DNA from 3 places in the Bacillus sp. DTU_2020_1000418_1_SI_GHA_SEK_038 genome. Region 1 is predicted to be linked to each of the others. Evidence: riboswitches for the same ligand, from Rfam matches in the RefSeq annotation. Region 1 holds a riboswitch; each other region holds the start of a gene.

The links. Region 1 has a riboswitch for S-adenosylmethionine ahead of mtnW (2,3-diketo-5-methylthiopentyl-1-phosphate enolase). Riboswitches for the same ligand answer to the same signal wherever they lie in the genome.
Region 2: linked by a shared signal. The riboswitch ahead of RRV45_RS11360 (methionine biosynthesis PLP-dependent protein) and the one ahead of mtnW (2,3-diketo-5-methylthiopentyl-1-phosphate enolase) in region 1 are both predicted to bind S-adenosylmethionine.
Region 3: linked by a shared signal. The riboswitch ahead of RRV45_RS05820 (MetQ/NlpA family ABC transporter substrate-binding protein) and the one ahead of mtnW (2,3-diketo-5-methylthiopentyl-1-phosphate enolase) in region 1 are both predicted to bind S-adenosylmethionine.

What each region holds. Positions count from the first base shown of each region.
Region 1 is NZ_CP135435.1:353,478-361,365, forward strand. It holds gene RRV45_RS01945 (bifunctional metallophosphatase/5'-nucleotidase) at 1-648, shown strand, start outside; gene RRV45_RS01950 (1,2-dihydroxy-3-keto-5-methylthiopentene dioxygenase) at 828-1,340, opposite strand; gene RRV45_RS01955 (methylthioribulose 1-phosphate dehydratase) at 1,356-1,979, opposite strand; gene RRV45_RS01960 (2-hydroxy-3-keto-5-methylthiopentenyl-1-phosphate phosphatase) at 1,976-2,641, opposite strand; gene mtnW (2,3-diketo-5-methylthiopentyl-1-phosphate enolase) at 2,638-3,861, opposite strand; SAM riboswitch class I at 3,948-4,053, opposite strand; SAM riboswitch class I at 4,258-4,409, shown strand; gene mtnK (S-methyl-5-thioribose kinase) at 4,489-5,679, shown strand; gene mtnA (S-methyl-5-thioribose-1-phosphate isomerase) at 5,676-6,734, shown strand; gene RRV45_RS01980 (sugar ABC transporter substrate-binding protein) at 6,734-7,831, shown strand.
Region 2 is NZ_CP135435.1:2,288,655-2,296,542, forward strand. It holds gene RRV45_RS11355 (2-oxoglutarate dehydrogenase E1 component) at 1-1,302, opposite strand, end outside; SAM riboswitch class I at 1,704-1,823, shown strand; gene RRV45_RS11360 (methionine biosynthesis PLP-dependent protein) at 1,902-3,014, shown strand; gene metC (cystathionine beta-lyase) at 3,011-4,195, shown strand; gene RRV45_RS11370 (bifunctional homocysteine S-methyltransferase/methylenetetrahydrofolate reductase) at 4,207-6,072, shown strand; gene metH (methionine synthase) at 6,050-7,888, shown strand, end outside.
Region 3 is NZ_CP135435.1:1,170,017-1,177,904, forward strand. It holds gene fdrA (acyl-CoA synthetase FdrA) at 1-854, shown strand, start outside; gene RRV45_RS05810 (YlbE family protein) at 918-2,192, shown strand; gene RRV45_RS05815 (bZIP transcription factor) at 2,396-3,403, shown strand; SAM riboswitch class I at 3,631-3,739, shown strand; gene RRV45_RS05820 (MetQ/NlpA family ABC transporter substrate-binding protein) at 3,837-4,643, shown strand; gene RRV45_RS05825 (methionine ABC transporter ATP-binding protein) at 4,678-5,691, shown strand; gene RRV45_RS05830 (methionine ABC transporter permease) at 5,696-6,358, shown strand; gene RRV45_RS05835 (enoyl-CoA hydratase/isomerase family protein) at 6,375-7,151, shown strand; gene RRV45_RS05840 (CaiB/BaiF CoA transferase family protein) at 7,172-7,888, shown strand, end outside.

The sequences.
Region 1 (7,888 bases):
ATTTGGCTTGATCAGCCAATTGCCAAAATAATAGGGGATATGACGATTTCCGATGCATTAGAAGTAAGATTAGGAGATCATCCGCTTATTGAATTTTTTAATCATGTGCAAATGGATGCATCAGGCGCAAGGATTTCCTCTACTGCTTTATTTGATAATCGCTCTCGTGGTTTTCAGGAACAGGTGACAATGAGGGACATCGTTTCTAATTATATTTATCCGAACACGTTGAAGGTCATTCGAATCACTGGGCAGGATATGAAGGATGCTTTGGAGATATGTGCATCTTATTTTATGCTCGATAAAGACGGTGAGATTCAGGTTAATCCTGCCTTTGCTGAACCGAAGCCCCAACACTATAACTACGATATGTGGGAAGGAATTGAGTATGAGTTTGATATAAGAAACCCTATTGGGGAGCGGGTCGTTAAATTAAGTATTAAGGGAGATCCTGTCCAGATGAAAGTTGAATATGATGTCGTCATGAACAACTATCGAGCCGGCGGGGGTGGCAACTACAATATGTTCAAAGATAAGCCCGTCATTAAAGAAATTCAAACAGATATGACAGAGTTAATCGCTAACTTTATGTTGAAAAGAAAAACGATTTATGCCTCCTGTGACCATAATTGGAAGGTTGTTCGGTGATTAATAACAGACTCGAACGTCCGCAAAAGTGCAGATCTCTTAAAATGCAATAATTAAGAAGTTGATATCAAGGTTTTAAACAATGTAAAGGGGTATCCAAAAGTTGAAAATATAACTTTCTGGACAGCCCCTAAAGCGATTAACCATATTTAATTACAATAGTGTTGAATTCTTTTCCTTTAGTAAACCGGTACCCAGCCTTCTTCTGTTACGAAAATACGGACAGCAACTACTTTTCGGTCGTCTGCGAGTGTGAAATAATGGCGAATATATTCTGGAACAGAGATTAAATCGCCAGGGTTTAAATGCACTTCAAAAAAGCGCTTATCTTTCCCTTGGATTACGAATACCCCGTGTCCGCTTGCGATAAAGCGAACTTCGTCATCTGTGTGATGATGTTCTTTTTGGAAGTTTTTTAATAGCTCGTCAAGATTAGGCGTTGTATCGGATAAAGAAATAACGTCAGCTGTTTTGTAGCCGCGGCGTGCTGAAATATCATCAATTTCAGCTTGAAAAGCACTTAAAATCTCAGCTTTTTCTTCAGCACTTAAATTGAATTTTTCACGAAGGTTATCTGGAAGTTTTTCAATATCCCATTGCTCATAAATAACTTCTTGCCCCTCTAAAAATGCTGCAACCTCGCTTTGCTCTACAATTACTTCATCTGTGCCTTGAATTGTGATTGTTGCCATTAGAATCTCCCTCTCCTATTTAATAGTTGATTTAGCATTAATCAATGCTAGTTGATATTGAAATAAAAATTCGCATGCTTCTAATAGTTTCTTAGCTTCAAAGCCATCTTTTCCCCAGACGGTAATGCCATGGTTTCTAATAAGGACGGCTCCTTTATCAGCATGAATATGCTCTTGGAACTCATCGGCTAAATTAGGGATATGCGCATGATTATGAATAATTGGGATGGTTAGCTCAGCATCCTCTTCCCAAAGATCAAAGGCCTTAATTAATTCTTGATATTGAAAGGTTACTTTTCCTTTTTCACCGTACAGCTCTGAGATGACATTGTTTGCAACTGTATGAACATGAAGACTGCAGCCCGCTGTAGTTTTTTGAAAAACAGCGCAGTGCAGCAAGGTTTCAGCAGATGGTTTAAGATGAGTTTCCTCAACAGCTTTGCCATCTCGGTCGACTAGCAGAAAATCTTCTAACGTTCTTTTTCTCTTATCTTTTCCGCTTGCTGTTACGAGAAACTGCAATGGTTCAGTGTGAACCTTGATGGCCAGATTACCGCTCGTTCCCATAAACCAGTCCCTTGAAGCCAATTCATCCTTAATATCAGCTAATTCATTCCATTTGGATACGAGTGTACTCATACTTTCACATCCAATCTAGATTCAATGATATGGATACAGTCTTGGAAACGTTCGAAAGGCTCGTAAGGAATATTCAATTCCTTGCACTTTTCAATGAGGAAATCTCTGGCAATCACAATATCTGCAAGCTTAGCAGCTTGAAGATCTGTAATTGAATCCCCAATAACGATTCTAGTGTTTTCCTCCGAAGCTAACTGACGAATAATGGAGGGCTTACAGCAGCCACAGCCCTTGCTTGAACAGTTATCATCACACTCATAAGGAAAGACAATTTGAATGTTCTCACTTGAAAAATCAGCTTTATTGCAATAAATTTTTTCAAATGGTCCGAAGGGTTCAAGAACAGGATACACGAAAAAGTCAATTCCACCGCTCACGATATAAAGCGGAATATTTGCCTCTCTAGTAAACTGAACGAATTCAGCAAAGCCTTCTCGTATCACTGCATCCTTCAGTACAAATGAGATAATTTCATCTTTTTTAGAAGAGGGAAGAAGCGAGAACAGCTTGCCGACCCCTTCCTGAATGGAAACCTTTTGACTTAATATATCATCCTTGATGGCGTCCCATTCCGGCGGAGCGAATTCTTTCATAATGTTGATGATATTATCTTTATTCGTAATAGTCCCATCAAAGTCGCAGAAAATCACTGGATTCTTCATTTTGAACCTCCCCATAACTCTAGGGCTATTTTCAATTCTTGGTGTTCTTCTGCAGCGTTGGCCAAATTTTTACCTGCTAGAACAGCGTCAACCGCCTGTCTAAAGGCCTTTCCACCGCCTGCTGCTCCGTGAGGGTGACCGTGAACGCCGCCTCCAGCGTTGATTACGCAATCTTTTCCATAGTCGTCCATTAACAGAGGCACTAGCCCAGGATGAATTCCTGCAGATGGTACTGGAAACGCCCGTTTTACTGCGGATTCTTCAGTCAGGTTCTCACCGATTGCTAATGCTGCACTCTTTTCAAGAGCAACACTGCCATACGGAGAAGGGAATAAGGAAAAGTCAGCACCCGCATATCGTGTTAGCTTGCCAAGTACAAGCTGACTTGCTACCCCGTAAAAAGCAGAAGAGGTGAAGGCTCCGCTATAAGCTGGATGTGCCATAAGCGGGAGTTGAACTTCCTGATCCTCCGCGATTTCCTGCAGAACATCCAGACCATAAGTATGAACATTAAATAAAAGGGCATCTGCACCAAGCTCACGGGCTCTTTTCGCTTTAACCCTTAATTCAGAAGTCCGGCCTGTCAAGTTTACAGCATAAAGAGTACGATGACCTGTTTCCTCATAGACCTGCCGCAAAACATCTTTACTTCTTAAAATACGTTGCTCGAAAGGTGTTAACGGATTATCAAAAAGGATTTCATCATCCTTCACAAGATCCACTCCGCCAAGAGCCTGTTCCCTCAATTGAGCGGTCAAATAATCGATGTCTCTTCCAATAACTCCCTTGAAAATGCTCATAGTCAGTGGTCGATCATAAACATTTAAAGTTTTCCGAATGCCTTCAATTCCGAACCGTGGGCCAGGAAAGCTGCTTAATAGTTCCGAGCTAAACTCTAAATCAAGTAATTTGACCTCACCGTCTAAGGAAAGCTTCCCGAACACCGTTGTTAAAATAGCTGGTAGATCAGCTGAAAAATTCGCACTTGGATAAGCAATTTTTACTTTGCTTAAAATATCATTTTGTTTAACAGGGTGGCGCGTGTCCGAGAATTCCTCGACAGAGATGACGCGTCCTTTATGTTTCTTCAACTGCTCCTGCTCAAGCAGCGGCAAATCTGTCCATGAACCGATCGTTAAGCCAAGTGCGATCCCCTCCGCTTTTTTCTCAAAGGATCCTGGCTTGCCAAATAGCTGATAGGTAGCGATGATTTCACTCATGTTGGTTCATCCTCCTTGTAAAATTAAAATTCTCTATAAAATAAATAAAACCTCTTCAAATAAGAAGAGGTCAATAGACAAACATCTTCTTATTTCTCAGCATGAAAGCTGCAAGAATTAGCACCGTGTCAAATCATTTGATCGGTTGCCGGGTTTCATAGGGCTCGTCCCTCCACCTGCTCTTAATAAGAAAAATATATTCAATTAATTTACGATTCAAAAGTAACTGCCTTTTATTATTGCACCGCTTAAAAATTCTGTCAATACAGTTTGTGTGATTATTTTTTCTATTAGGAGTGTTGTAAAGTGAAAAAACAATTCAGAAAAAAGTGTTGACACTTTCAAAAACAGGTGCTAACATTCATTTCAAGCAAACTAACGTGAATATGTTAAATACTCTTATCATGAGCAGGCAGAGGGATTTGGCCCGATGAAGCCCAGCAACCGACCGTAATACCGTTGTGAAACGGGGCGCTATTAGCGCCGGGATTTTCCCGCAAGGCACGGTGCTAATTCCAACGGAAAGGAAACTTTCTGAGAGATGAGAGGCAGAGAATTTGTATTCGTAAGCCTCTTTCGTGATGAGAAAGAGGCTTTTTATTATTTTCATAGATAGGGTGAGAAAAGATGACAATTTTAGAAAAGAAACAGTATGAGCCGTTGACTGATGAGACAGCGGTGAAGCTTGCGAAAGAGCTAAATCTATTTTCTGAAGGTTCAGTATTGAACTGTCGCGAAATTGGTGATGGCAATCTGAATTATGTATTCCATATAACTGACTCAATAAATGAAAAAGGCGTTATTATCAAGCAAGCTCTCCCTTATGCAAAGGTAGTGGGGGAAAGCTGGCCGCTCACATTAAAGCGGGCAACGATCGAAACGAATGCGCTGAAAAAGCATGGTGAGTTTGTTCCCCAGCTTGTTCCGGAGGTTTATCATGCAAATGAAGACCTTGCCATTACGGTTATGGAAGATTTGTCGCACTTAACGATTGCTCGTGAGGGACTTATTAAAGGGGAATCTTATCCAAAGCTATCAAGCGATATTGGTGAATATTTAGCAAGAACACTATTTTCAACATCGGATTTTGCTTTGCATCCATTTGAGAAAAAACGTTTAGCAGTCGAATTTTCAAATCCAGAGCTTTGCAAGATTACAGAAGATCTCATTTTTACCGATCCATTCTTCGACCATGAGACCAATGATTTCGAACCGGAATTGCGTGAGGATGTAGAGGCCATTTGGAATAATAGCCTTTTGAAGCTTGAAGCGGCTAAGTTAAAGATAAGTTTTTTAACTGAAGCAGAAGCGTTATTACATGGGGATCTACATACAGGCAGTATATTTGCAAGCAGCACAGAAACGAAAGTAATTGATCCCGAATTTGCTTTTTATGGCCCGATTGGATTTGATGTTGGATTATTTATCGGAAATCTATTTCTTCATGGAATTTCAAGAGAGGAAGCGAATCGATCTGTTATTTTTGAGCATATCGAGAATACCTGGGACGTTTTTTGCTCAGTATTTACTGAATTATGGGAAGAGTCAAATCTCGAAGTCTATACAAAGGTCGAAGGCTATAAAGAATACATTTTACAGAAAATCTTTTCTGACACGCTTGGGTTTACTGGCTGTGAGTTAATTAGAAGAACGATTGGTCTTGCTCATGTGAAGGATTTAGACGGTATTGAGGATCATGAGAAAAGAATTGCAGCTAAGAGACAGGCACTTGCATTAGGCGAAACATTAATCTTAAATCGCCACGTGTTAAATTCAGTAAGAGAAGCTATTTCACTGTTAGGAGAGAGAAAGGCATGAAGGTTCCAACATCAATTGAATGGAAAAATGGACATCTGATTATTCTTGATCAGCAAAAGCTCCCTCATCAAATTGAGTATCTTCAGCTTGATACGATTGAGGAGATATTCAATGCTATTGTCACATTAAAAGTCCGTGGAGCGCCTGCAATTGGGATAACTGCTGCATATGGACTTGCGATCGCGGCGCAGCAATATGAAACGATACAATTAAAGGAATTCCACGAACATCTTCAAAAGGATTTTCGTTATCTAGCAAGTTCCAGGCCAACAGCAGTCAATTTATTCTGGGCGCTTGAAAGAATTGCAGCAGTGGCGGAGGAAGCGAAAAGCGTTAATGAAGCAAAAACGGTCATTCTTGAAGAAGCCATAAAGATCCATGTAGAAGATGAAGAAACGTGCAGACAAATTGGCGAGCATGCCCTGTCACTGCTAAAAGGATTTACAAATGTGATGACAATATGCAATGCAGGGTCCATTGCTACGGCTAAATACGGGACAGCACTTGCGCCTTTCCATCTTGGCATTGAACGAGAAAAACAGTTTCATGTGTATGCATGTGAAACGCGTCCAGTATTCCAAGGCTCAAGGCTTACCGTTTGGGAGCTGCAGCAATCAGGTGTCGATGTCACTTTGATCACGGACAGCATGGCCGCCCATACGATTTACTCAAAGGGAATAGAAGCAATTATTGTCGGGGCTGACCGAATTGCTGCTAATGGGGACACGGCAAATAAAATTGGTACCCTGGGCTTGGCGATTTTAGCTAAACATTTCAATATCCCATTTTATGTAGCAGCTCCAGCCTCAACCTTTGATCTTTCAATTTCGAGTGGAATGGAGATTCCAATTGAAGAGCGAAAAGCGGAGGAAATTACACATATTGGCGGAATCCCAGTAGCGCCACTTAATACAAATGTTTTTAACCCGGCATTTGACGTCACTCCGGCGGAATATATTACGGCCATCATTACGGAAAAAGGGATTATCTATCCAAACTTCAATGAAAATATCAAAAGCCTTTTAGGCGAGCTAGTTAGAGAGGGAGAAAAATAATGAAAAAACAACTATCGATATTACTTTTAGCTATTTTATTAGTATCGGCATTTTTAGTGGGATGTCAGCCAAAAAGCAATACGGCTGCTTCCGATCAAAAAGAATCGGATGCACCAAAAAATGCAGAGAAATCAGACCATCCGCTTGCTAATAAAAAAATTGCATTAGTGATGCAGCAAAACTTAGGGACATTTTCAGCTCAATATATTGAAGGTGTTAAAGAGCAGGCAGAAAAATTCGGCGGAACGGTAAATGTTTTTACATCTGAAGGGGACTTAGCAAAAATGGCCTCTAACCTGGATGCAGCCATTAACCAAGGCTTCGATGGGATATTAATCGATCACGGAACAAAAGAAGCTTTAAATAACGGAGTTGAAAAAGCTGTAGAAAAGGGCATTCCGGTCATTGTATTTGATGCTGATATTGAGGTTGAGGGAGTCTCTGTGTTAGAGCAAGGCGATCAGAAAATGGCCGAAATGACATTGAATAAACTAGGCGAAGATGCAAATGGTGAAGCTAATATCGTAAAAATTTGGGTAGCTGGCTTTGCACCAATGGAAAGAAGACAAGTAGCTTATGAAGCATTTTTGAAAAACAATCCTGGCATTAAAGAAATTGCTGCATTTGGAGCGGCGACAGCTAATACAGCATTAGATACACAGGCACAAATGGAAGCAATCTTGAAGCAATATCCGAAGGAAGGACAAATCACAGCTGTTTGGGCAGCTTGGGATGAGTTTGCTAAAGGTGCTGTTCGTGCCATTGAACAAGCTGGAAGAACGGACATTAAGGTTTACAGCATCGATATGAGTGATGAAGATCTACAGATGATTCAAAAGGAAAATAGCCCTTGGGTTGCTTCTGCAGCAGTTGATCCTAAGGATATCGGTCGCATCCAAGTGCGTTATTTATACCAAAAAATTAATGGCGAAAATCCAGAGCAAAAAATTGTCCTAAATCCAGTATTTGTAGACAAAGACAAGCTTCCTGATCAACAAGTTACTACAAACGAGCTAAGCGAATACATCGAAGGCTGGGGAGCAAGTGAACAAGGCTACAATGAAGCATTAAAGGAATTAGAGGAACAGCTTAAATAAGGTATATAGAAAATGAAACGAAAGAAATTGAACGGGAGACCAATTGTTGAATAGTTT
Region 2 (7,888 bases), 1.9 Mb from region 1:
TTCTGGGTCATTAGCGTTCACATGAAGAATAGGAATCTCATAGCCCTTTGCTAGATCACTTGAATATCTTGTAGAACGCGAGTCATAGGATTCTGTCGTAAATCCAATCGTATTATTCGCAATGATATGTATGGATCCCCCAGTGTCATAACCTTTTAGCTGGCCAAGGTTTAATGTTTCTGCGACAACTCCCTGACCTGGGAAGGCTGCATCCCCATGTATTATAATAGAGAGAGCTGATCTGAAATCTACTTCAGGATATCCTTTGCTCGTTCGATCATCCTGTGCTGCCCGTGTATATCCTTCAACAACAGCACCGACAAATTCTAAATGGCTCGGATTATTTGCAAGAGTTAACCTCGCGATAGTTGTATTTTCATCTTTTATTTGCTTGTCCAATCCAAGGTGATACTTTACATCCCCTGTCCAGCCATAGCTTATGCCAATGGAGCCTTCAGATGGAACAAGCTCTTTATTAGGAGCGTGCTGGAATTCTGCGAATATCATTTCATACGGCTTTCCCAGAACATGTGCAAGCACATTAAGGCGTCCACGGTGTGCCATCCCAATATTTATTGTTTTAGTACCATTTGAGACTGATTCGGAAACAATTTCATCCAATAAAGGAACCATCGAATCAAGTCCTTCAATGGAAAATCGTTTTTGACCTACAAATGTTCGGTGAAGGTACTTTTCAAATTCCTCTACTTCTGTAAGTCTTCTTAGGATTTTCGTCTTTTCTTCTGCTTTTAAGTTTAGATTTAATTCATTTGATTCTACTTTTTTCCTGAGCCATTCCTTCTCATTCTCATCATCTACATGATGAAATTCGAAAGCGATGGTGCCCATATACACACTTTTCAAATATTCAATCGCATCATGTCCGTTTCTTAGTGGAACCTTTGCTTCTGTACAAATAAGATTAGCTGGGATTGCCTTTAGGTCTTCTTCAGTTAAACCATATCGAGAAAGTTCAAAGAGCTTTCTTTCTGGTTCATGATTTTTTAATGGATAAATATCAGCTGCACGATGCCCGTAAAATCTAATATTATCCGCAAGACGAATAGCAGCTAAAGTTTTCTCTAATACATTAGAGTTTGTAAATGTTACATTTGCTTCTGACTTAGGGAAATCTTTAATTTCAGTAACAGGTGATCCCGTCTCATCAAAATAGGCTCTCATTTCTGGATCAATGGAGTTAGGATCTTGCAAATAGTTTTCGTATAACTCAATGACATAGCCAAGGTTTGGACCATAAAATCCTTGATTAAAAGGTCTCTCACCATTCAATGGCTTTTTCATGTAAAAAAACCTCCACCACTATATTTGAAAAGTTCTATGTCCATTATTCTTTCCCTAAAAAACGATTAAATGAGTAAATTGGTAATTGGCAATACTTAATTGAGAATTACAAGAATAATAATATTTTTAGGGTACAAATAATTTCCAAAGCCATTTTAACACGTAAAAGTTTGTTATTCAAAGGTTTTAAACATGGATATAGTAGAAAATATTTGTTTTAAAAAAACCTATTTTAGTAAAGTAATCCATAAACGATTCTTTAGCTTGATATAATAATAAAGACAACGCTTACACAAATGCTAACTATGTGTCATCTCAATATGGATAAACAAATTATTATTTAAAGAGGATTGACTTTTCTGAATGTTAACGTGTAATATTAATAGAAAATTGAAAATGATTTCTTATCAAGAGAGGTCGAGGGTAAGGCCCGAAGACGCCTCAGCAACCATCAATCGCTAAAAATAGATTGAAAAGGTGCTAATTCCTGCAAGTTTTTATTAAAACTTGAAAGATAAGAAGAGTGACTATGTAAACAATGAAAAGTCTTCTTCTTAAGAAGGCTTTTTATTTTTTTTCAATAAAAAGGAGTGCTGACAATGTATAAGACAGATACGATTCTTGCGCAAATTGGAAACCGAAGTGAAACAGTTACTGGGACTGTTAACCCGCCCATTTATCTCTCAACGGCCTATCGGCATGACGGAATTGGCCAGTCTACTGGATTTGATTATATTCGAACAGGAAATCCAACACGAACAATATTGGAAAAGGCAATTGCTGAGCTTGAGGAAGGAGATCAAGGCTATGCATGCAGTTCAGGTATGGGTGCAATCCTTACCGTCCTCTCCCTGTTCCAATCAGGCGATGAATTAATCGTTTCAAAGGATCTATATGGCGGTACATATCGTTTATTCGAGCAAGGTTATAAGAAATGGGGCTTGAATTGTAAATATACTAAGGACTTTTCAGCTGAAAGTCTGGAAAAGGAAATCACAGCAAATACAAAGGCTATTTTCATTGAAACCCCTACAAATCCATTAATGGAGGAAACTGATATTAGAGTAGTGGCTGAGTTTGCGAAAAAGCATCAGCTTTTACTGCTTGTTGATAACACATTTTATACCCCTGTTTTACAGCAGCCAATAAAGCTTGGTGCTGATATCGTCATCCACAGTGCCACGAAGTATTTAGGCGGACATAATGATGTGTTAGCCGGATTAATTGTTGCGAAAGGAAAAGAGTTATGTGAATTATTAGCCATGCACCACAATGCAGCAGGTGCGGTACTAAGCCCATTTGATTCATGGCTTCTCATACGCGGAATGAAAACACTTGCGCTGCGGATGGAGCGTCACGAAAAGAATGCTCAGGAAATTGTCCGTTATTTATCTGAACATGATGTTGTAACCGATGTGCTCTATCCTGGCCGAGGAGGGATGGTTTCATTTCGAATTAAGGACGAATCTTATGTAAATCCGTTTTTACAAAGTCTTTCCTTAATATCCTTTGCGGAAAGCCTTGGGGGTGCGGAAAGCTTTATCACCTACCCTGCAACCCAAACTCATGCAGATATCCCTGAACAAATTCGAATTGAAACCGGAGTCTGTAACCGTTTATTGCGTTTTTCCGTAGGCATCGAAAATGCTGAAGATATTATCCAGGATTTAGAATTGGCATTCGCTAAAGTTATGGAGGGTGTTGCACTATGAGTAACGAGGTTAGCTATCATTTTGAAACAAAGCTTTTGCATAATAATCATAAATATGATCCAGTAACTGGTGCGGTGAGTGTACCTATTAACCATGCCTCTACCTTTCACCAATCTGACTTTGATACATTTGGAAAATATGATTATGGAAGAAGTCTGAATCCAACTCGTGAAGCACTTGAAACAGTTATTGCGGATCTTGAGGAAGGAACGCATGGCTTTGCGTTTTCTTCCGGAATGGCTGCAATCTCAACTGCATTTTTACTCCTCTCACAAGATGATCACGTTTTAATAACGGAGGATGTTTATGGTGGTACCTATCGTTTCGTTACACAAGTACTTACCCGATTAGGCATTGAACATACATTTGTTGATATGACTGACTTAGGTGCAGTTCAAAAAGCTATTCAGCCTAATACGAAGGTGTTTTACGTGGAAACTCCTTCCAACCCACTATTAAAGGTGACTGATATAAAAGCGATAACTACACTCGCAAAAAAGCACGGAGCTTTAACATTTGTTGATAATACATTTTTAACGCCTGCCCTACAAAAGCCGCTCTCTTTAGGAGCAGATGTTGTTTTACATAGTGCCACGAAATTTTTATCGGGACATAGTGATGTTGTTGCTGGCCTTGCAGTTGTGAAGGACGCTGAACTGGCTAAAAAACTAGGATTCTTGCAAAATTCATTTGGTGCTATTCTAGGCGTTCAAGATGCTTGGCTTGTTTTAAGGGGAATTAAAACTTTACATGTCAGACTAGAACACTCTATGAATTCAGCGCGAAAAATTGCTTCATTTTTAAGGGATCATCCAGCAATTAAAAAAGTATTTTACCCTGGTTTTGAAGAGCATCCGCAATATCAAATTCAATTGGAGCAAGCAAATGGTCCAGGAGCTGTTCTGTCATTTGAACTTGAGGATGAGTCGGCAGTTAGGGAGTTTATTTCAAAGGTAAAAATCCCTGTTTTTGCAGTCAGCCTCGGAGCTGTTGAGTCCATCCTCTCCTACCCTGCAAAAATGTCCCATGCTGCGATGCCAGAAGCTGAACGTGAGCAAAGAGGGATTAAAAGCGGATTGCTAAGGCTTTCAGTAGGATTAGAAAATCCCGATGATATCATTAATGACATCACTTCAGCTTTAGCTGATTCTGTTAAGGTTTTAGAACAGGAGTACCGTTAAGGAGGATGACAATGAGTTTCCTAGATAGATTGAAAAATGAAATATTAATAGCAGATGGCGCGATGGGAACTCTTCTTTATTCGTATGGGACGGATAGCTGCTTTGAGAATTTAAATCTCACCCATACGGAACAGATCCAGCAGATTCATGAGGCGTATATCCATGCTGGAGCAGATCTGATTCAGACAAATTCATATGCTGCCAATTATTTAAAGCTCCAAAGGTATGGGCTTGAAGATAGTGTAAAGGAAATTAACACCGCTGCAGTCAGAAATGCAAGGAAAGCAGCAAAAAAGGATACATTTGTCGCTGGAACAATTGGCGGTATTAGAGGTATTAAACCAAATATGGTCGCTCTGGAGGAAATAAAAAGAAGCTTTAGAGAACAGCTCTATTGCCTCCTGCTTGAAGGTGTAGATAGTATATTACTAGAAACGTATTATGACCTCGAAGAGCTTGAAAATGTGCTGACCATTGCTCGTAAAGAAACAGATTTACCGATCATTGCTCAAGTTTCGCTTCATGAAGCTGGTATTTTGCAAGACCAAACTCCAGTTTCCGAGGCCCTAACGAGATTAGAAAATTTAGGTGCTGATGTTGTCGGGTTAAATTGCCGGCTCGGCCCCTATCATATGCTTCTGACATTGGAAAATGTACCTCTGCCAAAGCAAGCATTTTTATCCTCCTATCCTAATGCAAGTATTCCGGCCTATACGGATGGGAAATTTCATTATGAAGGGGATTCAGAATATTTTAAACAATCGGCAAGAGATTTTCGAAATCAAGGTATTCGCCTATTAGGCGGCTGCTGCGGAACGACTCCTGATCATATTCGGGCATTCTCTGCTGAGCTTAAAGGGATGCCGCCGATTGTAGAAAAAACGATCAAAAAACGCAGTGAAATAAAAATTACTAATCCTTCAGCTGCGATTCGAGAAAACCCTCCCTTACATGACATAGTTAAGGAGAGATCTTCTATTATTGTGGAGCTTGACCCGCCAAAGAAATTAAATACAGATAAATTTTTCGAGGGAGCAAAAGCTTTAAAGGATGTCGGCATTGATGCGATTACGTTAGCGGATAATTCTCTTGCTTCTCCGAGAGTATGTAATTCTTCTCTCGGCTATCTTGTTAAAAAGGAAATTGGAGTAAGACCATTGGTGCATATTACATGCAGAGATCGCAATATCATTGGTCTGCAGTCCCATTTAATGGGACTGCATACACTCGGTTTACATGATGTATTAGCTGTAACAGGAGATCCAGCAAGAGTTGGAGACTTTCCTGGTGCGTCCTCCGTTTATGATTTATCATCATTTGAATTAATCCAGATGATTAAGCAGTTGAATGAAGGTCTTTCCATTTTAGGAAAAGATTTAGGTGAGAAAGCTGCCTTTTCAATTGGCGGAGCCTTTAACCCTAATGTCAGATCAGTCGATAAGGCGGTTCAGCGGCTAGAGAAGAAAATTGAATATGGGGCAGATTATTTTATTAGCCAGCCCGTATTCTCTGAGGAAAAATTAATCGAGGTCCATCAAGCCGTTAAGCATTTAAATAATCCGATTTATATTGGACTGATGCCATTAATCAGCTATAAAAATGCGGAATTCCTGCATAATGAAGTTCCAGGGATCAAAATATCCGACTCCATAAGGAAAATTATGGCTGACTGTAAGGATGATCCAGTCCATGCAGCACGAGAAGGCATTGCCATAACTAAGTCTCTAATTGATGCTGCCGCAGAATTATTTAACGGTATCTATTTAATTACCCCGTTTATGCGCTATGAATTAACGGTTGAATTATCAGCATATGCCCAAAAAGCAAGTTCCAAAATTGCAAGGAGGAAACAACATGCAGAAGTCATTATTAATTGAACAGCTTAAGAAAAAAATACTCATTATGGATGGCGCAATGGGAACGATGCTTCAAAACGCCAATTTAACTGCTGAAGATTTCGGCGGTGAGGAATTTGATGGCTGTAATGAAAATTTAAATATTACCTCCCCTGCAGTGATTGAAAAAATCCATATTGAATATTTACAAGCAGGAGCAGATATAATTGAAACGAACACGTTCGGTGCAACAAGTATTGTACTTGATGAATATGATATAGGTCATAAAGCCTATGAGATTAATAAAAAAGCCGCACTCATTGCCCGAAAAGCAGCCGATGAGCTTTCAACCTCTGAATGGCCGCGCTTTGTTGCAGGTGCTATGGGCCCTACAACAAAGACACTAAGTGTCACTGGCGGAACAACCTTTGAAGCACTGAAGCAATCGTATGAAGAACAAGCAATTGGGTTAATTGACGGGCAAGTGGACCTTCTCCTCCTTGAAACAAGTCAGGATATGCTGAATGTAAAAGCGGGTTTTATTGGAATTCAGCATGCATTCGAAAAAACAGGCAAGAAGTTGCCCCTTATTGTTTCAGGAACGATTGAACCAATGGGGACTACACTAGCAGGTCAGTCGATTGAAGCTTTTTATATTTCTTTGGAACATATGAAGCCATTGGCTGTTGGACTTAACTGTGCAACCGGCCCAGAGTTCATGCAGGATCATATCCGTTCCCTTTCAGGTCTCGCCTCATCCGCTGTAAGCTGTTACCCAAATGCCGGGCTGCCTGATGAAGAAGGACAATACCATGAAACACCAGAATCACTTGCCCTTAAATTAGGCGGGTTCGCATCACAAGGCTGGCTGAATATTGTGGGGGGCTGCTGCGGAACAACCCCTCCTCATATTAAAGCGATTGCAGAGGAAATGGCGAAATATCAGCCTCGAAGCTATGAAAAAAGCACAACCCATAAAGTATCCGGAATCGAACCTTTTATCTATGATGATCCTACCCTCCGCCCTATCATGGTTGGAGAAAGAACAAATGTCATTGGATCACGAAAGTTTAAGAGATTAATTAAGGAAGGAAAATTTGAAGAGGCTTCTGAAGTTGCGAGGGCACAAATTAAAGGCGGAGCCCATGTTATTGACGTTTGTCTTGCAGACCCAGACCGAGAAGAAATTGAAGATATGGAAAACTTCATGAAGGAGCTTGTGAAGAAAGTTAAAGCCCCTCTCGTTATTGATTCAACAGATGACTTGGTCATTGAAAAGGCACTGACTTATTCACAAGGGAAAGCGATTATTAATTCCATCAACCTTGAGGATGGCGAAGAAAGATTTGCCGCTATATCTCCTCTCATTCATAAATATGGGTCAGCCGTTGTCGTTGGGACGATAGATGAAAAAGGAATGGGCGTTACAGCTGAGAAAAAGCTCGAAATTGCCAAGCGATCCTATGATTTGCTCGTAGGCAAATATGGAATTCAGCCAGAGGATATTATTTTTGACCCGCTTGTTTTCCCTGTTGGTACCGGGGATGAACAATACATTGGAAGTGCGAAAGCAACAGTCGAGGGAATCCGCTTAATTAAAAAAGCAATGCCTGAAGTCCAAACAATTCTAGGAATTAGTAACGTTTCTTTCGGCCTCCCTCCTGTCGGCAGAGAAATATTGAACTCTGTATTTCTTTATCATTGCACACAGGCTGGACTCGACTATGCAATCGTGAATACAGAAAAGCTTGAGAGATTTGCTTCCATCCCTAAAGAAGAAGTGCAGTTAGCAGAAAAATTATTATTCGAAACAACGGATGAAACCCTTGCCGCCTTTACGGAGTTCTACCGCGATAAG
Region 3 (7,888 bases), 820 kb from region 1:
CAAATACACTTGAAGAAACAGCAGCTATCGCTGTTGATCTTGCAAAAGGTAATGCAATCAAACCAAATTACAATACGCTTCAAGCTGAAGTACCTGCAGTAAACTTAAAGTATGAACAAAAAACAATTAAAGGTTTATATTCTGGCGGTACGCTTGGATATGAAGCAGCTACACTTATCAGCAGAGGACTTAACCTTGGAACAACAGATCATCATGAAGACGGTTATCTTTTAAATGCTAATGGATTTGAAGTAATTGACCTTGGTGATGATATTTATACACAAGGTAAACCGCATCCAATGATTGACCCAGATACAAGAATCCAATTCTTCCAAAAAGCAGCACAAGATGAATCAACAGCCATTATTTTATTTGATGTTGTACTTGGATATGGTTCTCATGAAGATATGGCGGGAGCTCTTATTCCTGGCATCCAAAAAATTCAGAACGCTGCAAAAGAAAATGGCAGAAACATTTACTTTGTTGGAACTGTTTGTGGTACAGATCAAGACCCACAAGATATCGATGATCAAAAAGCAAAACTAGAACAAGCTGGCGTTATCTTACGTGATAGCAATAACCAAGCAGTTTTAACTGCTTTAGCAATGCTTGATATCCAAATTGAAGAAGTACAAAAAGAAGTAGTTTCTGCTAAAGATGCTGCGAATGCTAATATTGCGGTTTCAGAGGCAATCCAAAAATTATTAACAGAAAAACCAAATGTAGTTAACGTTGGATTAAAGAAATTTACAGATGCAATTACCGCAAACGGTGGAAGAGTTGTTCAATTTGACTGGCGTCCAGTTGCAGGCGGAAATCCAAGAATGCGTAAAATCTTAAGTGTACTTCGCTAATCTAAGGAATATATCTAGAGAAACCGATTTACACGACTAATGAATTTTCAGGAGGAAAGCATAATGTACGGACAATATAAAACAATTGATGAAGCAAACCGAGCAGTTATCGATAAAGTAGTATCAAGCGCACCATTTTTAACAGATGTGGTTCCTGCTAAATCTGTTATTCAAGAGTTAAATGGAAAAGTATTACTTCATGCAGGACCACCAATTAAATGGGAAAACATGACAAGCCCAATGCAAGGATCTTGTGTAGGAGCGGCCATTTTTGAAGGCTGGGCATCAAACGCTGATGAAGCATTTGCGATGCTTAAAAATGGAGAAATAGAATTCATTCCTTGTCACCACGTTAATGCGGTTGGTCCAATGGGTGGTATCACATCTGGAAGTATGCCGGTTTTAGTTGTAGAAAATCGTGACGGCGGCAATCAAGCATATTGTACAATGAATGAAGGAATTGGTGCAGTTCTACGTTTCGGTGCATATTCTGAGGAAGTAATTAACCGTCTTGGATGGTTCAGAGATGTACTAGGACCTGTTATTTCAAAAGCACTTAAAGTAAAAGGCGATGGGTTAAACGTAAACGTAGCGATTGCAAAAGCAATTACGATGGGTGATGAGTTCCATCAACGTAATATCGCTGGTTCACTTATTTTCTTAAAGGACATCGCTCCATACATTCTACAATCAGATGCAGATGAAAAAGATAAGCTTGATGTAATCCAATTCTTAGCTGATACAGACCAATTCTTCTTAAATATTGCGATGGCAACAAGTAAAGCAGTTATGGATACAGCAAGAGAAATTCAGCATGGTACAGTTGTAACAGCAATGTGCCGTAATGGATATGAATTCGGAATCCGTATTGCGGGTATGGGTGATCAATGGTTTACAGCACCTGTTAATACACCACAAGGCCTATTCTTTACAGGATATGATCAAGATATGGCTTGCCCTGATATGGGTGACAGTGCGATCACTGAAACATTCGGTGTTGGCGGTATGGCTATGATCGCTGCTCCTGGTGTTACTCGCTTCGTTGGTGCAGGCGGTATGGACGATGCAGTTACCACAAGTAACGATATGATGGAAATTTGTATTGATCATAATTCTAACTTCTCTATCCCAACTTGGGATTTCAAAGGCTCTTGCCTAGGAATTGACGCAAGAAAAGTTGTTGAAACTGGAATCGAGCCGGTTATCAACACTGGTATTGCTCATAAAGAAGCTGGAGTTGGACAAATCGGTGCTGGTACCGTTCGTGCTCCATTAGCTTGCTTCGAAAAAGCAATCGATGCTTATGCAGTTAAACTTGGGTTAATTGACCCTCAATAATTATTAATATCTTCTGTTTAAGTAAGCCCCTGTATGTTAAAAGCATATAGGGGCTTTTGTTGTTGGAAAATCTTTAAAGATTTTCCATTTTTGTTATAAATAATCGTATACTGTTATTAAAGCTGTTTTAACATACGCTGTTTTTGAAGACACAATGTTAAAAAAAGTGGCGTTTAATTAAAATGAGGAGGAGGGGATTGGGAATGAAAAGATTTTTATCAAGTGTAGTACTTTTTGTAGTCGCCGGAATACTATCTGGTTGCACTAATCAAGCAAATGCAGACGAGGCCAAAGAATTTGCTGAATTAATGAAGCAAGTAGAGCAGCTTTCATTGGAAAATGAAGCGTTGCAAAGTATGGTGGAGGAACAAAGGAAAGAGCTAGAGGAAATGAAAGGTAATGATTTCTCAGTTATTCTTGCGAAGGATATTGTAGAATATCCACGTTCACTTTATAAGGAAACTACTCTTGATATTGATCAGGATGGAGAGGACGAAATAATTGAACTATATGTGAATGCAGAGAAAATGGAAAATGATTTGTTTGCATGGGATGATGGACAGACATGGTTATTGGCAGTGAAAGATGGTGAGAAAACCTATCCTCTTTTTGATAATTTTGTTCAATTAGGGTCAATTGAAATGAGTACGACAACCTTCGATGGAAAACCAGGTATTGTCATGTTAGAGACTTGGCATTCTGATATTTATATTCATAAATTTACATACGATGGGGATGCGAAGGGATTTGTTAAAGAAACTTTTTATAAAAAAGAAAATATCAATCAGCAATACAATCCACCTGCCTCCTACGCCTTATTCAAGGACGCATACGAATTAATGGAACAGGCTTTTACCGATAAAGCGGTGAAAGCACTAGGAGCTAGCGAGAACAATCTACAGGAATTAAAGGATCGAGCAGCTGTTTATGACCCAATCCTTGTTGACCTTAGAAGAGCACAATGGTTGTTTAAAACTGTTGGGCTGTTGAATCCTGAACTACAAGTTTCATTAGAGAGCGCAGTTCATTTGCTAAACCAAATGGAAATAAATCCTCCAACATCAGAGCAAATGAATCAATTACGGGACATTCATGATGTATTCAAAGCCAATGAAATCACCGATTTGATTATAGAAGAAGAGAATCGAATTCACCCAGATATCGAGGAAAAGCTTCAAAGATTGGAAGATATTCTTAATGGAAAGAAATAATTAATTTATAGGGGAATTTGGATAGGTTAACTCGAACTCTGTCAGAAACCCTATTATTTGAAAAGTTTACAAGAATTAAAAGAACATAAATACTTTTTAATTCAATTAATGGAAAAAAACAGCGATAACTGAGGTCTAAATTAGTCATTTTTCTAAATGTTATTGACAATATGAATAAATGAGGGTAAAGTTTGTACTTAAGGAAATTGAAAAATTAAATAGTTTATCTCTTATCAAGAGTAGCTGAGGGACTGGCCCGATGAAGCTCGGCAACCGTCTATGTAAATAGATTGGTGCTAAATCCTGCAAAACATTTATTGTTTTGGAAGATAAGAGAGGATTTTATGTATAAATACAGAAGCCTCTCTTTTTTGATAGAGAGGCTTTTTAATATTTTCTTCTTCCAATATAACTACACAGGGGGAACCTCGAAATGAAGAAGCTTGGATTGTTTTTAGCATTATTTGGAATGACATTATTTATTGCCGCATGCAGTAAAGAAAGCGGCGGCGAACTGAACGATAAGAAGCTAGTCATTGGAGCAACGGACGGTCCGCATGCTCAAATATTAGAAGTTGTTAAAGAAGTGGCTGCAGAAGACGGACTTGAGCTGGAAATTAAACCTTTTACTGACTACGTGCTTCCAAATACAGCGTTAGATGAAGGCGACTTAGATGTGAACAGCTATCAGCATAAACCTTTTCTTGAAAAATTTAATGATGACCATGGAACTGATTTAGTCCCAGTTGGGAAAACGATTCTTAATCCAATGGGCATATACTCTGAAACATATAAAAGCTTTGATGACCTGCCAGACGGAGCAAAGTTCGGTTTGCCAAACGATCCGACAAATGGATCACGTGCACTCTTCATCTTACAAGAAAATGGCTACATTAAGCTTGAAGAAGGAAAAGAAGAAACAGCCTCTATTCATGATGTAGTGGAAAATCCAAAGAATCTTGAGTTCATTGAGCTTGACGCAGCACAAATTCCAAAACAATTAAGCGAAGTCGATGCTGCAGCCATTAATACAAATTTTGCAATCGCTGCGGGTCTTTATCCGAAAGAAGATGCATTTATTTTAGAATCAACAAACTCTCCATATGTGAACTATATTGTAGTTAGAGCGGAAAACGAAAACGATCCTGTTGTTAAAAAATTGGTAGAGGCTTACCAAAACGATAAGGTGAAAAAGTTCATTGAAGAAGAATTCCGCGGATCAATCATACCTGGTTTTTAATTAGGTAAAGAAAGCATAGAAAGGAAAAGTCCCCATGATTTTATTAGAACACGTTTCAAAATCCTTTGAGTCGAAAAAAGGGATTGTCAAAGCAGTTAAAGATGTGAATCTTCATGTGAAAAAAGGTGAAATTCATGGGGTGATCGGCTATAGCGGTGCTGGTAAGAGCACATTGATACGCTGTGTAAATTTATTGGAGAAACCTACTAGCGGAAAAGTATTTATAGGCGGCAAAGAAGCTACTTCTTTGCCGCTCAACCAATTACGCGATGTCCGAAAAAGAATCGGCATGATTTTCCAGGGATTCAACCTCTTAAAAACAGCTACCGTTTATGATAATATCGCCATCCCCCTTAAATTATTAGGTTACAGCAAGACGGAAACAAATGAACGTGTGATTAAATATTTAGATATTGTTGGACTGGCTGATAAACATCAATCGTTTCCAAGCCAACTTTCCGGCGGGCAAAAGCAAAGGGTCGCGATTGCACGTGCACTTGCACAGGAGCCCGAGGTATTACTAAGTGATGAAGCAACAAGTGCCCTTGATCCTGAGACAACGGATTCCATTTTGGATTTACTTTTAAAAATTAATCAAGAACTAGGGATTACTATTTTGCTGATTACACATGAAATGAATGTTATCCAAAAAATCTGTGACCATGTATCTGTAATGGAAAATGGTGAAGTTGTTGAACAAGGCTCGACAATTGATTTATTTACAAAGCCTCAGCAGCAGACTACGAAAAAGTTCTTAAATACAATCAGTCAGCGGAAGCTGTCACCTTCATTAATTAGCCAGCTTAATGTAACCGGCAAGGTTTCCCGACTCACTTTTGTCGGAGAAAGTACAGGGCAACCGCTTCTGGCTAAAGTAAGTCAGCAATTTAAAGTTCAGCCCAATATTTTAACAGCGAATATTCTAGAATTGAAAAACGGTATTGTCGGCAATATTGTTGTCCATCTCATTGGTGAACAGCATGATGTGGATGATTCATTGACGTATTTACAAAACCATGGTGTAGGCATCGAGGAATTGGAGGGATAATATTATGTCTGAATTTATTGATAAATGGTTTCCGATTGTCTGGAAATCTGTGCTGGAAACCTTCCAAATGGTTGGCGTTTCCATGGTATTCGCTATCATAATCGGTATCCCTTTAGGGGTATTGCTCGTGTTAACACGTCCTGGCCAAGCTTGGCAAAATCAATGGATCTATCAAATATTAAATCTAGTCATTAATATTTTGCGCTCAGTTCCATTTATTATTTTATTAATTTTCATTTTTCCATTTACAAAATTCATTGTTGGCACAACGATTGGCGTACAAGGTGCCATTGTTCCACTTGTTATTTACACAGCACCATATCTTGCAAGATTAGTAGAATCATCTCTTCTTTCCGTTGATAATGGCGTATTGGAAGCCTATAAGGCAATGGGAATTAAAACGAGACAAATTATTTGGCATGTAATGCTTCGTGAAGCGAGGCCATCCCTTGTCCTCGCTTTAACCATCACCATTGTCAGCTTGATTGGTGCTACTGCGATGGCTGGACTTGTTGGTGCTGGCGGTCTTGGGGATTTAGCCTACCGTTATGGGCATTTACGCTACGAAGAAAGTGTCATGTATGCAACTGTTATCATCCTGATTATTCTTGTACAAAGCTGTCAGTCTATTGGTAACCGTATCTCAGCTCGTTTAAAGAAAGATTGATAGGAGAGAGGAACATATGTCAAACGAACTTTATGTAGAAAAAGATGGAGCGATTGCTTCCCTCATCATCAACCGTTCTCATAAAAAGAATTCATTTACTCTTGCCATGTTTCAAAAGCTTGGCGAGTTATTAGATGAGCTGGAACAAGATAAGAGCGTGAAAGTGCTGATTATCCGTGGTGTTGATGATACAGCTTTTTCAGCGGGTGCCGATATTACCGAGTTTCTAGAAGTGCGTCTTCATGCGGAGAAGGCAAAGGCCTATAATGATTACGCCTTGGAGTCGATTGAAAAATTGTATCGGTTTTCCAAACCAACGATTGCCCTGATTAAAACATTAGCAATCGGAGGAGGACTGGAACTTGCGAACTCATGTGATTTCCGGTTTGCCTCTGCTGGGAGCAAGGTAGGAATTACAGCTGCGAATATTGGCATTGTATACAATTTATCAAGTACAAAAAGACTTTATAATTTGATAGGCCCTTCAAAAACGAAGGAGCTGCTATATACAGCTAAGCTGATTAGTGCAGAACGAGGCCAAGAAATTGGTTTAATTGATTATGTTTACCCAATTGAAGAAATTGAGGAGAAATGCCTTGATTTTGCCGATAGAATTAAGGTGAAATCATCTGTTGCCAACGCCGGCATTAAGAAAGTCATCCAAGCCATTATTGATGGAGAGAACGAAGAAAGTGACTATATTGAAAATGTCATTTTAGAATCATACAGCTCTGATGATTATATGGAGGGCATTCAGGCGTTTTTGGAAAAAAGAAAACCGAATTTCTCGTAAGGAAAAGGAGTCTTTACATCATGAATCAAGCATTAGAAGGAATGAAAGTAATCGACCTATCACAAGTTTTAGCAGGTCCATATTGCACGATGGTTCTTGGTGATATGGGTGCTGATGTCATCAAAATTGAAAAATATCCAAAGGGCGATGACACCCGGTTAATGGGTGCTGCGATTAACGAAGAAAGTTATATGTATATGATGGTCAATCGTAATAAACGTGGCATGTGTCTCAATTTAAAAAGTGAAGAAGGCCGCAACATATTACTTGACCTAATCAAAACCGCAGATGTTTTTATAGAAAATTATCGCCCTGGCGTAACAAAAAAATTGGGCATTGACTATGAAACATTGAAAGAAATTAATCCTGGATTAATCTACTGCTCGATTTCGGGCTACGGACAGACTGGCTCCTATAGTAAAAAGGGCGGCTATGATATTATGGCACAAGGCATGTCAGGGCTGATGGATATGACTGGTGAAAAAGGTGGAAAGCCTGTAAAAGTAGGGATTGCCATTCATGATATCGCTGCAGCACAAACCGCCATTCAATCAATTTTAACTGCATACATCCACCGTTTAAGAAATGGAAAAGGTCAATATATCGATGTTTCCCTTGTTAATGCAGGACTTGCCTGGACTGTTTGGGAGGCTGCTGCTTATTTTGGAACAGGAGAAGTGGCAAAACGGAATGGAACAGCACACCGGGCATCTGCTCCATATCAAGGCTACGAAACC